One region of the Spirillospora sp. NPDC029432 genome, then DNA from elsewhere that is predicted to be linked to it. Evidence: predicted binding sites of a transcription regulator. Region 1 holds the regulator's gene; each other region holds the start of a gene.

Region 1 (4,076 bases):
ACATCATGATCGCGCCGCCCAGCAGCGTCGCCGCCAGCGTGCCGCCCAGGGCGGCGCCGAACTCCCGGTTGCGGAACAGCCGCAGGTCGATCAGCGGGTCGGCGAGCCGCCGCTGCCGCCGGACGAAGAGCGCGCCGGCGGCGAGCCCGGCGCCCAGCACGGCGACGGGCAGCGCCCCCGGGGCGTGCGCCAGCTCCTTGATCCCGTACACGGCCGGCAGGATCGCCGCCAGCGACAGCGCCACGCTGGCCAGGTCGATCCGGCCCGCGCCGGGGGCGCGGTACTCGGGCAGCAGCAGCGGACCGAGCACCAGCAGCAGGACGGCCGCGGGCACGCCGAGCAGGAACGCCGACCCCCACCAGAAGTGCCCGATCAGCAGCCCGCCCACGACCGGCCCGAGCGCGGCGCCGCCCATGACGCCGACCAGCCACACGCCGATCGCCAGCGACCGCTGCCGCGGGTCGCGGAACATCGTGCCGATCAGCGACAGCGTCGAGGGCGCCAGGGTGGCCCCGGCCACGCCCAGCAGCGCCCGCGCCGCGATCAGCAGCTCGGGGGTCGGCGCGTACGCGGCCACCACCGAGGCGGTGCCGAACGCGGCCGCCCCGATCAGCAGCAGCCGGCGGCGCCCGATCCGGTCGCCCAGCCCGCCCATCGTGATCAGGAACCCGGACAGCAGGAAGCCGTAGACGTCCATGATCCACAGCTGCTGGGTGGCGGTCGCGCCCAGGTCCGCGCTCAGGTGCGGCAGCGCCAGCAGCAGGACGAAGACATCGATCGAGACCATCAGCGCGATCAGGACGAGGACGGCGAGTCCCGCCCATTCGCGCCGGCCGGCCCTGGCCTGCGCGGCGTGCGCGGTGTCTGTGCGGGTGTGCGGCTCCATGGCGCCCCCTCCTCCTGGCGCCCCCTGCGGGCGCCGTTCACGAAGGGGTCGGAGCCGGCGCGGCGTTCTCTACACGCCGCGCCGAAAAATCTAGCGGGCCGGCATGCGCAGCTCCTGGCCCGGCTGGATGAACGTGCCGGCGAGCCCGTTCAGGTCGATGATGCGGCGCACCGTGACCCGCGGGTCGCCGTCCGGGTCGTCCCGGGAGGCGATCTCCCAGAGCGTCTCGCCGGGCTCGACCACCACGGTCCGGGCCCGGTCGCCCCGGTCGGCCTCGTCGGACATGCGCTGGGCGGGCCGCTCGGTGCCGTCGCCCGCGCTGGCGCCCAGCCCCGCGGTGAGCCAGAACGTCACCAGCAGCCCGGTCGCCACGGTCCCGATCAGCACGCCGCGGCCGCGCCTGGTCAGCCGCAGCGGCGGCGGCCCGGCGGGACGCCCGGCGCCCTCTACGCGCCCGGCGCGCCCGGCGCGGCCAGTGTGGCCGGCGTGGCCGGCGTGGCCGGCGTGGCCGGCGTGGCCGGTGAGCCTTTCCGCCACTTCGTCCGGTCTCTTCGGGGCGGTCATCGGGGCATCGGTCCTGTCGCGCGTCCCCTCGGGCGACCCCGCCATCTCGGCCCTCCTGCGGTCAGCCGTGCACTCCCCCGCGTTCGAATGCATTTTCGATCGAACGCCTGTACGATGTTGTACATCAATCCGGGGGCGAAACGCGAGGACATTCTTCGAACAATTGTTTGATCATCGGGTGCGGACGCGATAACGTGCCATGACAAGGAGTGACGGATCCAGCGCCGGGGAGGCGACGAGCGATGAGCAAGGTCCGGGAGCTGCCCGACGGCCCTGGGGACGAGAGCGGTCTCACCCAGCGGCAGCGCATGGTGCTGGAAGTCATCCGCGACTCGGTCCAGCGCCGCGGCTACCCGCCGTCGATGCGCGAGATCGGCGAGGCGGTCGGCCTGACCAGCACCTCCAGCGTCTCGCACCAGCTGCGCGCCCTGCAGCGCAAGGGCTACCTCCGGCGCGACCCCAACCGCCCCCGCGCCGTCGAGGTCCGGGTCCCCGGCACCACCCCGGTCCGCACCGACGATGAGGCGTTCGAGGCCCCCGGCACGGCCGCCGAGACCGCGACCCGCCCGGCGCCCGCCTACGTCCCCCTGGTCGGCCGCATCGCCGCCGGTGGCCCGATCCTGGCCGAGGAGGCCGTCGAGGACGTCTTCACGCTGCCCAAGCAGCTGGTCGGCGAGGGCACCCACTTCCTGCTGAAGGTGACCGGTGACTCGATGATCGAGGCCGCCATCGCCGACGGCGACTGGGTCGTGGTCCGGCAGCAGCCGGTCGCCGAGCAGGGCGACATCGTCGCCGCCATGATCGACGGCGAGGCGACGGTGAAGACCTTCAAGCGCCGCGACGGGCACATCTGGCTGATGCCGCAGAACCCCGCCTACGAGCCGATCCCGGGCGACGAGGCCTCCGTCCTCGGTCGCGTCGTAGCGGTCCTGCGCAAGATGTGACACTTCCATGTGACTCCCGCATCTGACCCCCGCGTCGGACTGCCCCCGCCTGCTGTATGTGATCTGTCGTGACCGCCCGGGAACGCGGCGTAAGCCGCGTCCCCGGGCGGTCGTGTCTTCGTGTCCTCCGGCCCGGGCCCGCCGCCCCCGCGGCGGTGCCGTGACCGTTTCCTCGGCTGCCTCGGCGCTCCCCAGCGCCTCTTCGAGCTCTCGGGGACCCTGACCCGCGAGTCCCCGTCAGGGCCGCTCCGGCGGCACCGGAACGGGTCCGGTGCCGCCCGAGCGAACCTGGTATGACCTGGTACGACCTGGTGCGCCGTCCCCGTCAGGCGGGGACGATGTTGACGATCTTGGGCGCGCGGACGATGACCTTGCGGATGCCGCGGCCGGCCAGCGCTTCCTTGATCTTGGCGGACTCCAGGGCCTGCCGCTCCAGGTCCGCCGGGTCGATGCCGGGCGAGACCTCCAGCCGGTCGCGGACCTTGCCGGCGACCTGGACGACGCAGGTCACCGACTCCTGGACCAGCAGCGCCGGATCGGCCGCGGGCCAGCCGGCGGTGGCGACCGGGGCCTCGTGGCCCAGGATCTCCCACGTCTCGTCGGCGGTGTACGGCGCGAACAGCGACAGCATCACCGTGATCGCCTCGGCGGCCTCCCGGACGGCCGGGTCGGCGGGGCCCGCGCCGCCGTCGATGGCCTTGCGGGTGGCGTTCACCAGCTCCATGATCCGCGAGATCGCCACGTTGAAGCGGCGGACCTCGACCAGGCCGGTGGCCTCCTCGATCGCGTGGTGGGTGGCGCGCCGCAGGTCGGTCGAGCCGGTGGCCGGGTCGGTGCCCACCGGGGCGGTGACCTCGGTGGCGATCCGGTGGACGCGGCTCAGGAACTTGGACATGCCGTGCGGCGACACGTCGGCCCAGTCGATGTCGTCCTCGGGCGGGCCGGAGAACAGCATCGCCAGCCGGACGACGTCGACGCCGAACTCGTCGATCTGGGCGCCCAGGTCGACCATGTTGCCCAGCGACTTCGACATCGCCTTGCCGTTCAGGATGACCTGGCCCTGGTTGAGCAGCCGGGTGAACGGCTCGGTGAAGTCCACCATGCCCATGTCGTACAGGACCTTGGTGAAGAACCGGCTGTACAGCAGGTGCAGGATCGCGTGCTCGACACCGCCGGTGTACTGGTCGACGGGCATCCAGCGGCGGACCTGCTCGACGTCGAACGGGCCCTCGGTGTAGCCGGGCGAGCAGTAGCGGAAGTAGTACCAGGACGAGTCGACGAAGGTGTCCATGGTGTCGGTGTCGCGCCTGGCGGCCCCGCCGCACTTGGGGCACTCGGTGTTCACCCAGGCGGCGTTGGACGCCAGCGGCGAGGTGCCCTTGGGGGCCAGGTCGGAGCCGCGCATGTCGTCGGGCAGCCGGACGGGCAGCTGGTCGTCCGGGACGGGGACCTCGCCGCAGGCGTCGCAGTGCACGATCGGGATCGGGCAGCCCCAGAAGCGCTGCCGGGAGACCAGCCAGTCGCGCAGCCGGAAGTTGACGGCGGCCTTGCCCAGGCCCTTGCCGGCCAGGATCCCGGTGATCCGCTCGATCGCGTCGGCCTTGGCCAGCCCGTCGATCGGGCCGGAGTTGACGATCCGGCCGTCGCCGGCGGTGGCCACGCCGCTCGCGGCCGGGTCGGTC
Region 2 (4,076 bases), on a different contig from region 1:
GCGTGCAGCGCCTCGCCGCCGTCGCCCATGGGCTCGTCCGCCCGGACGTTCGGCCCCGCGCTGAACCCGTCCAGCGACACCGACACGTCGAGAACCACCTTGCCCACCACGGACCTCCTCCGGGTCGCCGCCGATGCCGCAAGACCACCACAGCGGAGGGCCCGGCGGAAGCTCCCGCCCCGATGTCCCGCACGAGCGCCCCGCACGATGCCCTGGCCAGGGGCTCGACGGCGTTGCGGTGGCCATCCGGCGGCCGTACGGTCGGGATCATGGAGATCCGGGTGTTGGACGAGGGGCAGTGGCCCGCCGTGCGCGACCTGCTGGAGCAGGCTTTCGGGCGGCGCACGGAGGCGCACTGGGAGAGCACCGCCGAGCGGGTGCGCCCGGCGACGGCGGCCGGGCGGCAGTTCGGCGTCTTCGAGGGCGACCGGCTGGTCGGCACGGCGCTGATCCACGACATGACGCAGTGGTGGTACGGCCGGCCCGTCTCCATGGGCGGCATCGGCGGGGTCGCCGTGGCGCCGGACGCGCGGGGACGGGGGATCGGCCGCGCGCTGATGACCGGGGTGCTGGAACGCTGCGCCGCGCTCGGATACGCGCTGTCGATGCTCTATCCGGCCACGACCCCGCTCTACCGTTCGCTGGGCTGGGAGCACGCGGGCGCGCTGCACAAGGCCGCACTGCCGGCCGAGGCCCTGCGGACGGTGCGGGCGGAGCCCGTCGAGGTGCGGCGCGCCGGGCCGGCCGACGCGGCCGAGGTCGTCCGGACGATCGGGCGGGTGCACCGGGACGCGGGGCACTGCGGGCCGGTGGGCTGGGACGAGGAGCGGTGGCGGGGCACGCTGGCCGGATCCGACTACTTCTACCTGGCCGGGGACGGCTTCCTTCACTACCGCTGGGGCGAGGGCAACGGCTCCCTGGAGGTCAAGAAGCTCGTCGCGGCCTCCGAGCGGACGTCGCGGGGCCTCTGGGCGCTGGTCGGCTCCGGGTCGTCGGTCGCGCGGACCGTGCACGCGGACGTGGCCCCGCACGACCCGGTGTTCTGGATGCTGCGGGAGCGCCAGAGCGAGGAGGTCCACCGGGACCGCTGGATGCTCCGGACGGTGGACGCGCCCAAGGCGATCCAGGACAGGGGCTTTCCGGCGGGAGTGAGCGCCGAGGTGCCCCTGATCGTCGAGGACGCCCAGCTGAGCGCCAACGCGGGCGCGTGGCGGCTGATCGTCAAGGGCGGCGAGGGCCGGCTGGAGCGGGCCGCCGCGGAGCCGGGAGCCGTCCGGCTGCGGGCCGGGGGACTGGCCGCCCTGTACGCGGGCGTTCCCGCGTCCACCCTGCGGGCCGCCGGGCTGCTGGACGGCGACGCCCCCGAACTGGACGCGGTGTTCGCGGCCGACCCGTTCGCGCTCGACTTCTTCTGATCGACTTCTTCTGATCAATCCGACACGTGCGCGCGGGAGCGGCGGATGTCGGGCCGGTTCGATAGCGTGGCGCGTGCCGAACAGATGATCGAAGGAGCGCGCGTGCGGGTGATGGGGGTGGACCCCGGGCTCACCAGGTGCGGGGTCGGCGTGGTCGACGGCTCTCCGGGCAAGCCGCTGCGGCTCGTCCACGTGACCGTCGTACGGACCAGCCCCGACGACGAGATCGCGGCCCGCCTGCTGGGGATCGAGACCGGCATCGAGGCGCTCATGGAGGAGTTCCGCCCCGACGCGGTGGCCGTGGAACGCGTGTTCTCGCAGCACAACGTGCGTACCGTGATGGGCACCGCGCAGGCCGCCGGGGTCGCCATGCTGATCGCGGCGCGGCGCGGGCTGCCGGTGGCGATGCACACGCCCAGCGAGGCCAAGGCGGCGGTGACCGGGAACGGGCGCGCCGACAAGGCGCAGGTGACGAAGATGGTGACCCGGCTGCTGCGGCTGGACGCCGCGCCGAAGCCGGCGGACGCGGCCGACGCGCTCGCGCTGGCGATCTGCCACGTGTGGCGGGGCGGCGCGCAGGCCCGGATCGCGGCGGCACGGACGAGGACCAGGGGAGTGGGACTGTGATCGCCTTCGTCAGCGGGCGGGTGGCCGCCGCGGGGCCGGACGGCGCCGTGATCGACGTGCACGGGGTCGGGATGGCGGTGCAGTGCACCCCGGCCACGCTCGCCGGGCTGAGAGTGGGCGAGGAGGCGCGGGTCCCGACGTCCCTGGTCGTCCGGGAGGACTCCCTCACGCTGTTCGGGTTCGCCGACGACGACGAGCGGCAGGTGTTCGAGCTGCTCCAGACCGCCAGCGGCGTCGGGCCCCGGCTGGCGCTGGCGATGCTGGCCGTCCACACGCCCGACGCGCTGCGCGCGGCGGTGGCCTCCGAGGACCTCAACGCGCTGACCAAGGTGCCGGGGATCGGGAAGAAGGGCGCGCAGCGGATCGTCCTGGAGCTGAAGGACCGCCTCGGCGGCCCGGTCGGCGGCGGCGCCGACGTCCGGGCCCCGGTCAAGGCCGAGGCGTGGCGCGACCAGGTCCAGATGGGCCTGATCAATCTCGGCTGGTCGGCCAGGGACGCCGACGCGGCCGTCGACGCCGTCGCCGCCGACCTCGGCGGCGGCGACCCGCCGCCGGTGGCCGCCCTGCTCAAGTCCGCCCTCAAGAAGCTGAGCAAGTGATGGACGCGCGCGGCCGCGCGGCGGCCGGACCGAGGAGCGCAGGGAGCCTGCGACCGGAGCGACGAGGGAAGCCGCCGCGTCGAGCGGCCGCGCGCCGCCGAGCGGAGGCGAGGCAATGAACGCTGACGAACGACTCGTCTCCGCGGACGCCGACGGGCCCGAGGAGTCGGTGATCGAGGCCGCGCTGCGGCCCAAGAAGCTGGACGACTTCATCGGCCAGGAGCGGGTGCGCGAGCAGCTCTCGCTGGTCCTGCACAGCGCGCTGCGGCGCGGCCGCACGCCCGACCACGTGCTGCTGTCGGGCGGGCCCGGGCTGGGGAAGACGACGCTCGCCATGATCATCGCCGCCGAGCTGGGGCAGCCGCTGCGGATCTCGTCCGGGCCGGCGATCGAGCGGGCCGGGGACCTGGCGGCCGTGCTGTCCACGCTGGCCGAGGGCGAGGTCCTCTTCCTGGACGAGATCCACCGGATGGCGCGGCCGGCCGAAGAGATGCTGTACATGGCCATGGAGGACTTCCGCGTCGACGTGGTCGTCGGGAAGGGGCCCGGGGCGACCGCGATCCCGCTGGACATCGCGCCGTTCACGCTGGTGGGCGCGACCACGCGGGCGGGGATGCTGCCGGGGCCGCTGCGCGACCGGTTCGGGTTCGTGGCGCACATGGACTTCTACGAGCCCGCCGAGCTGGAGGTCATCGTCCGGCGGTCCGCGCGGCTGCTGGACGTGGAGATCACCGACGACGGCGCGGCCGAGGTGGCCGGGCGGTCCCGGGGCACGCCGCGGATCGCGAACCGGCTGCTGCGCCGGGTGCGCGACTACGCCGAGGTGCGGTCCGACGGGTCGGTCGACCAGGAGCTGGCCCGTGCGGCGCTGAGCCTGTACGAGGTGGACGAGCGCGGCCTCGACCGGCTGGACAGGGCCGTCCTGAGCTCGCTGATGCGCAAGTTCGGCGGGGGGCCGGTCGGGCTGTCCACGCTGGCGGTGTCGGTGGGGGAGGAGCCCGAGACGGTGGAGGTCGTGGCCGAGCCCTTCCTGGTCAGGCAGGGTCTGCTGGCCCGCACGCCGCGCGGCCGGATCGCCACGCCGGCGGCGTGGGCGCACCTCGGGCTCACCCCGCCCGCATCGGCCCCGATGGCCGGTACGCTGTTCGAACTGGACGACGACGCCGATCAGCCCGAATAGTGATCACGAACTGACGTGCGACCCGTAACGGCTTGGGAACTTCATCCGGCTCCCGATCGTCACGTCGTTGCCGGTGTCTGGCGTACTCTCTAGACTCCGGGACCTGGTCACCCGCGCCCGGCCGGCCGCACCACCGGACACCGCCTTTCAGGCGACAGGCTGGGCAAACCACATCGGAAGGACGCCCCAGTGATGGGCAGCGACATGATTATTGCGGCACAGCAGGGCGGCAGCGGAGCGTTCAACCTCCTGCTT
Region 3 (4,076 bases), on a different contig from region 1:
GCTGGCCCGGCGACTCGATCTGGAAGCAGCCGAGCGTCCGGGACGTGCGGATCAGCTCGAACGTCGGCTCGTCGTCGTGCGGCACCGCCTCCAGGTCGACCCGCTCCCCCACGGTACGGTCGATCTCCGCGACCGCGTGGGCCATCGCCGACTGCATCCGCACGCCCAGGACGTCCAGCTTGAGCAGGCCCATCGCCTCGACGTCCTCCTTGTCGTACTGGCTCATCGGGAAGTCGAGCAGGCTCGGCTCCACCGGCGTGCGGTCGCGGAGCGTGGGGTTGGACAGCAGCACGCCGCACGGGTGCATCGCGATGTGCCGGGGCAGGCCGTCCAGCCGCTCGGCGATGCGGAACAGCACGTCCAGCTGCCCCCGCGCCAGGTTGCTCTGCCGCAGCTCGGGCAGCTCGTGCAGGGCGGTGCGGATCTGCCGGGCCCGCACGTGCGGGAACGCCTTGGCGATCGCGTCGATCTCGGACGGCGGCAGCCCCACCGCCCCGCCGACGTCGCGGATGGCGCTGCGGGCGCGGTAGGTCTCCATCATCGAGACGCAGGCGACGCTGTCCGAGCCGTACCGGTCGAAGAGGGCGCGGTAGGCGTCCAGCCGCCGCGCGGACTCCACGTCCAGGTCGATGTCCGGCAGCCCGGGTCGGCTGTCGGCCAGGAAGCGCTCCATCACCAGGTCGTGCCGGAGCGGGTCCACGTCGCCGATCCCGATCAGATGGTTGACCAGGCTGCCCGCGCCCGAGCCGCGGATCGAGCAGCGGATGCCGAGCGAGCGGATCAGCGCGGCGGCGTCGGCGACGGTGAGGAAGTACGGGGCGAGCCCCTTGCGGGCGATGATGCCGAGCTCGTGCGCCAGCCGCCGCGCGGCCTCCGCCGACCGGTCCAGCCCGCGCCGGACGAGCCCCTCCTCGCACCTGGCCGCGAGCCGCCCGTACGGGTCGTCGCCCGCGTCCGGCAGGTGCACCCGGTCCATGCCGAGGTCGGCGCCGGGGTCGAGGGCGCAGCGCTCGGACAGCCGCCGCGTCTCGGCCAGCAGCTCCGCGGCCTCCTCGCGCCCGCAGCTCAGCTCGGCGACCCGGCGCATCTCCGCGACCGGCTTGAGGTACGCCTGGCCGGTCTGGTCCTCCAGGTGCCGCCGGTGCAGCGGCACGAGCCGGCGCGCGACGTCCAGCACCTGCGCCACCGGATGGTCGGCCGGATCGAGGTAGCGGACCGCGTTCCCCAGCACCGCCGGGACGCCGGCGGCGCGGGCCAGCGCGAGCATCCGCGCCGCGCGGTGCCCGTCGCCCCTGGCCTGGTGGTCGACGATCTCGATGGCGACCTCGGCCGTCTCCCGCCAGGCCGCCAGCCGCGCCGCCGCCAGGTCGGGCCGCCGCCCGGCGATCGCGCGCCCGACGTCCGAACGCGGGCCGAGCAGCACGACCAGGCCCTCGGCGTGCGCCCCGACCAGTTCCCGGCCGGCCACCGGCCGGCCGCGCTCGCCCGCCGCGTGCGCCGCCGTGACCAGCCGGCACAGCGATCCCCACCCTGCCTTCCCGGTGGCCAGCACCACGGCCCGCTCCTGCCCGGCGGGCTCCCCCGCGTCGCGGGCGGCCCCCGCCGCCCGCCCGGACCGGCCACCGCCCGAGCGGGCACCGGCCGAGGCGCCGGCCGTTCCGCGCGCGGGCTCGGGCACGGGGCCGGCCATGGTCAGGTCGACGCCGACGACCGGGCGGACGCCGGCCGCCGTGCAGGCCTGGACGTGCTTCACCGCGCCGTACAGGCCGTCGCGGTCGGTCAGGGCGAGCGTCTCCATGCCGAGGCCGGCCGCCCGCTCGGCGAGCGCGCGCGGGGGCGCGACGCCGTGGCGCAGCGAGTACGAGGACGCGACATGCAGGTGCACGGCGGCCTCAATCCCACACGCGGGAGAGCGTCCAGACGTCGGTGGCCGCGTCGTAGCGCAGCTCGTAGACGCCGATCTCCCGCTCGGGGGTGGCCTCCACCCGCCAGAACTCGCGCTCCCCGGTCACGTCGGACTCGGGCTGCTGCTCCCGCCACCAGTCGCGGGTCGTGACCCAGTGCTCCAGGACCCGCCGTACGGTGTAGAGCCGCTCCCGCCAGACGAACCGGACCGGGCGCCCGTCGGTCACCCAGACGTCCACCGGGTCGCCGAACACGCGCGTCATCTGCCTCCCCCGCCCTTTGTGTCTCTCGATCACCGCACGGGGGAAGAAGGCATGCGGCCCGTTCGAACATGTGTTCGTTACCGAGTCTAGGGAAGCCGGGACCCGGGAGGCAAGGCGGGGCGGGCTCGGGATCGAGGGGCGGGAAAGCGCAGGTCAGGCTTAGACGAGCAGCCGTACCAGCCGGTCGGCGACGCCCGCGACCTCGGCCACGTCGGCGATCCCGCCGCCGGGCCACAGATAGCTCCAGCCGCCCCGGGCCGGGGTCGCGACGACCATGATCTGGCGGCGGGAACGGGGCCCCAGGACCGCCAGCACCGACTCCTCCGGACCGGCCAGCCGCCACCGCAGCCCGCGCGCCTCGGCCTCGTACGCGAGCGCCGCGAGATGGTGGCGCCGGACCTCGGCGAACTCCTGCGCATCGACAACTGACACGATCATCCGCCTCTGGTGGTTGAGATCCCGGTCGTCCCGTGGCGAGCGGCGCTCGGACGGCGACGACCGGTGACCTCCGACCAGCATGGCCCGTGACAAGTGATCACCTCGGGGTTATCCGGGAAGGTAGGTGAGGTCTTCCTTCCCTGACTCTCCGCAATCCTTCGTTACACAGAGTTACTACACCCTTACGCGTTCACTCCGCGTACACTTCGATGATGTGCCTGTCACCGCGTTGACGCGGGCGGCCCGCCCCCACCCCGCGGGAGTCCGCCGATGACCGCGGCCGCCCCCGCCGGCCGCGACGTCCCGGGTCCCGCCGGCGGCTGCGGGCGGCGCGAGCGCAAGAAGCGGCAGACCCGCACGGCGCTCATCGACGCCGCGCTGGAGCTCTTCCGCACCAAGGGCTACGAGGCCACGACGATCGACGAGATCGTGGCCGCCGTACCGGTCTCCCAGCGCACCTTCTTCCGCTACTTCGCCACCAAGGAAGACCTGGTCATCGGGCTCCAGCAGGAGAAGGACCAGGCCATGGTGCGGGCGCTGGAGGGCCGGCCGGCCGAGGAGCGGCCGCTCACCGCGCTGTTCGAGTCGGTACGCGCCGTACTGCGCATGATCGCCGAGAGCGAGCCCGCCGACAGCGCCCGGTTCCGGGCGGTGCGGCAGGTGATCGAGTCCAACCCGGCGCTGACGGCGGCGCACCTGACGCGGGTGGCGGCGATGGAGCACGAGCTGGCCGCGATGATCGCGCGGCGGCAGGGCGTCGATCCCGCCGAGGACATCAGGCCGCACCTGATCGTCGCGTTCCACACCGCCGCGATCCGGGTGGCGTTCGAGGACTGCGCCCGGCACGGCGTCTGGGACCCCGCCGCGATGGCGGCCCGGGTCGAGAGCACGATGGCGCTGGCCCGGGAGGGCCTCCCCGGCTGGGTGTGACCGGCCGGGCGGGTCCGGGCCTCCGCGCGGGTCCGGCAGCCCGGAGTGAACACGTATATACCCGAGTGCCGCTAAGGTTTCTGGTCAGGACGGCTCCCCCTCGACCCCAGGAACAGCATGACCATGCGCGTAGGAGAGAACGCCGAATCCCTCCGGCCCGAAGACCCCCGGGAACTCGGCAGCTACCGGCTGCTCGCCCGGCTCGGCCGGGGCGGGATGGGGACGGTCTTCCTGGGCGAGAACACCGCCGGCGACCCGGTCGCGGTCAAGGTGATCAACAGGGAGCTGGCCAGCGAGGAGACGTTCCGGGCCCGCTTCCGCGGCGAGGTGACCGCGGCCCGCCAGGTCCGCCGCTTCTGCACCGCGCCGGTCCTGGACGCCGAGATCGACGACGAGCCGCTGTACGTCGTCACCGAGTACATCGAGGGCCCCAGCCTGGAACGCGCGGTCGCCGAGCGCGGCCCGCTGTCCGGCTCCGACCTGGAGGGCCTGGCGGTCGGGATGGCCACCGCGCTGGCCGCCATCCACGGCGCCGGGATC

Evidence for each region. The regulator LexA, encoded in region 1, represses DNA repair genes until DNA is damaged. The targets are predictions, from matches to a motif close to TCGAACANNTGTTCGA.
Region 2: a site for LexA is predicted at 1,492-1,507, ahead of ruvC (crossover junction endodeoxyribonuclease RuvC). Genes of this name have one in related genera too.
Region 3: a site for LexA is predicted at 2,231-2,246, ahead of AB0881_RS33645 (DUF6504 family protein). Genes of this name have one in related genera too.

What each region holds. Positions count from the first base shown of each region.
Region 1 covers NZ_JBEZWH010000027.1:74,968-79,043, reverse strand. Annotated here, with positions in the region: gene AB0881_RS22095 (MFS transporter) at 1-886, opposite strand, end outside; gene AB0881_RS22090 (LysM peptidoglycan-binding domain-containing protein) at 977-1,495, opposite strand; gene lexA (transcriptional repressor LexA) at 1,693-2,394, shown strand; gene leuS (leucine--tRNA ligase) at 2,720-4,076, opposite strand, start outside.
Region 2 covers NZ_JBEZWH010000019.1:21,723-25,798, reverse strand. Annotated here, with positions in the region: gene AB0881_RS17545 (dihydrofolate reductase family protein) at 1-107, opposite strand, end outside; gene AB0881_RS17540 (GNAT family N-acetyltransferase) at 270-1,415, shown strand; gene ruvC (crossover junction endodeoxyribonuclease RuvC) at 1,518-2,042, shown strand; gene ruvA (Holliday junction branch migration protein RuvA) at 2,039-2,641, shown strand; gene ruvB (Holliday junction branch migration DNA helicase RuvB) at 2,757-3,821, shown strand; gene yajC (preprotein translocase subunit YajC) at 4,014-4,076, shown strand, end outside.
Region 3 covers NZ_JBEZWH010000064.1:36,895-40,970, reverse strand. Annotated here, with positions in the region: gene AB0881_RS33650 (DNA polymerase III subunit alpha) at 1-1,885, opposite strand, end outside; gene AB0881_RS33645 (DUF6504 family protein) at 1,893-2,168, opposite strand; gene AB0881_RS33640 (hypothetical protein) at 2,328-2,600, opposite strand; gene AB0881_RS33635 (TetR family transcriptional regulator) at 2,877-3,536, shown strand; partial or broken gene AB0881_RS33630 (serine/threonine-protein kinase) at 3,654-4,076, shown strand, end outside.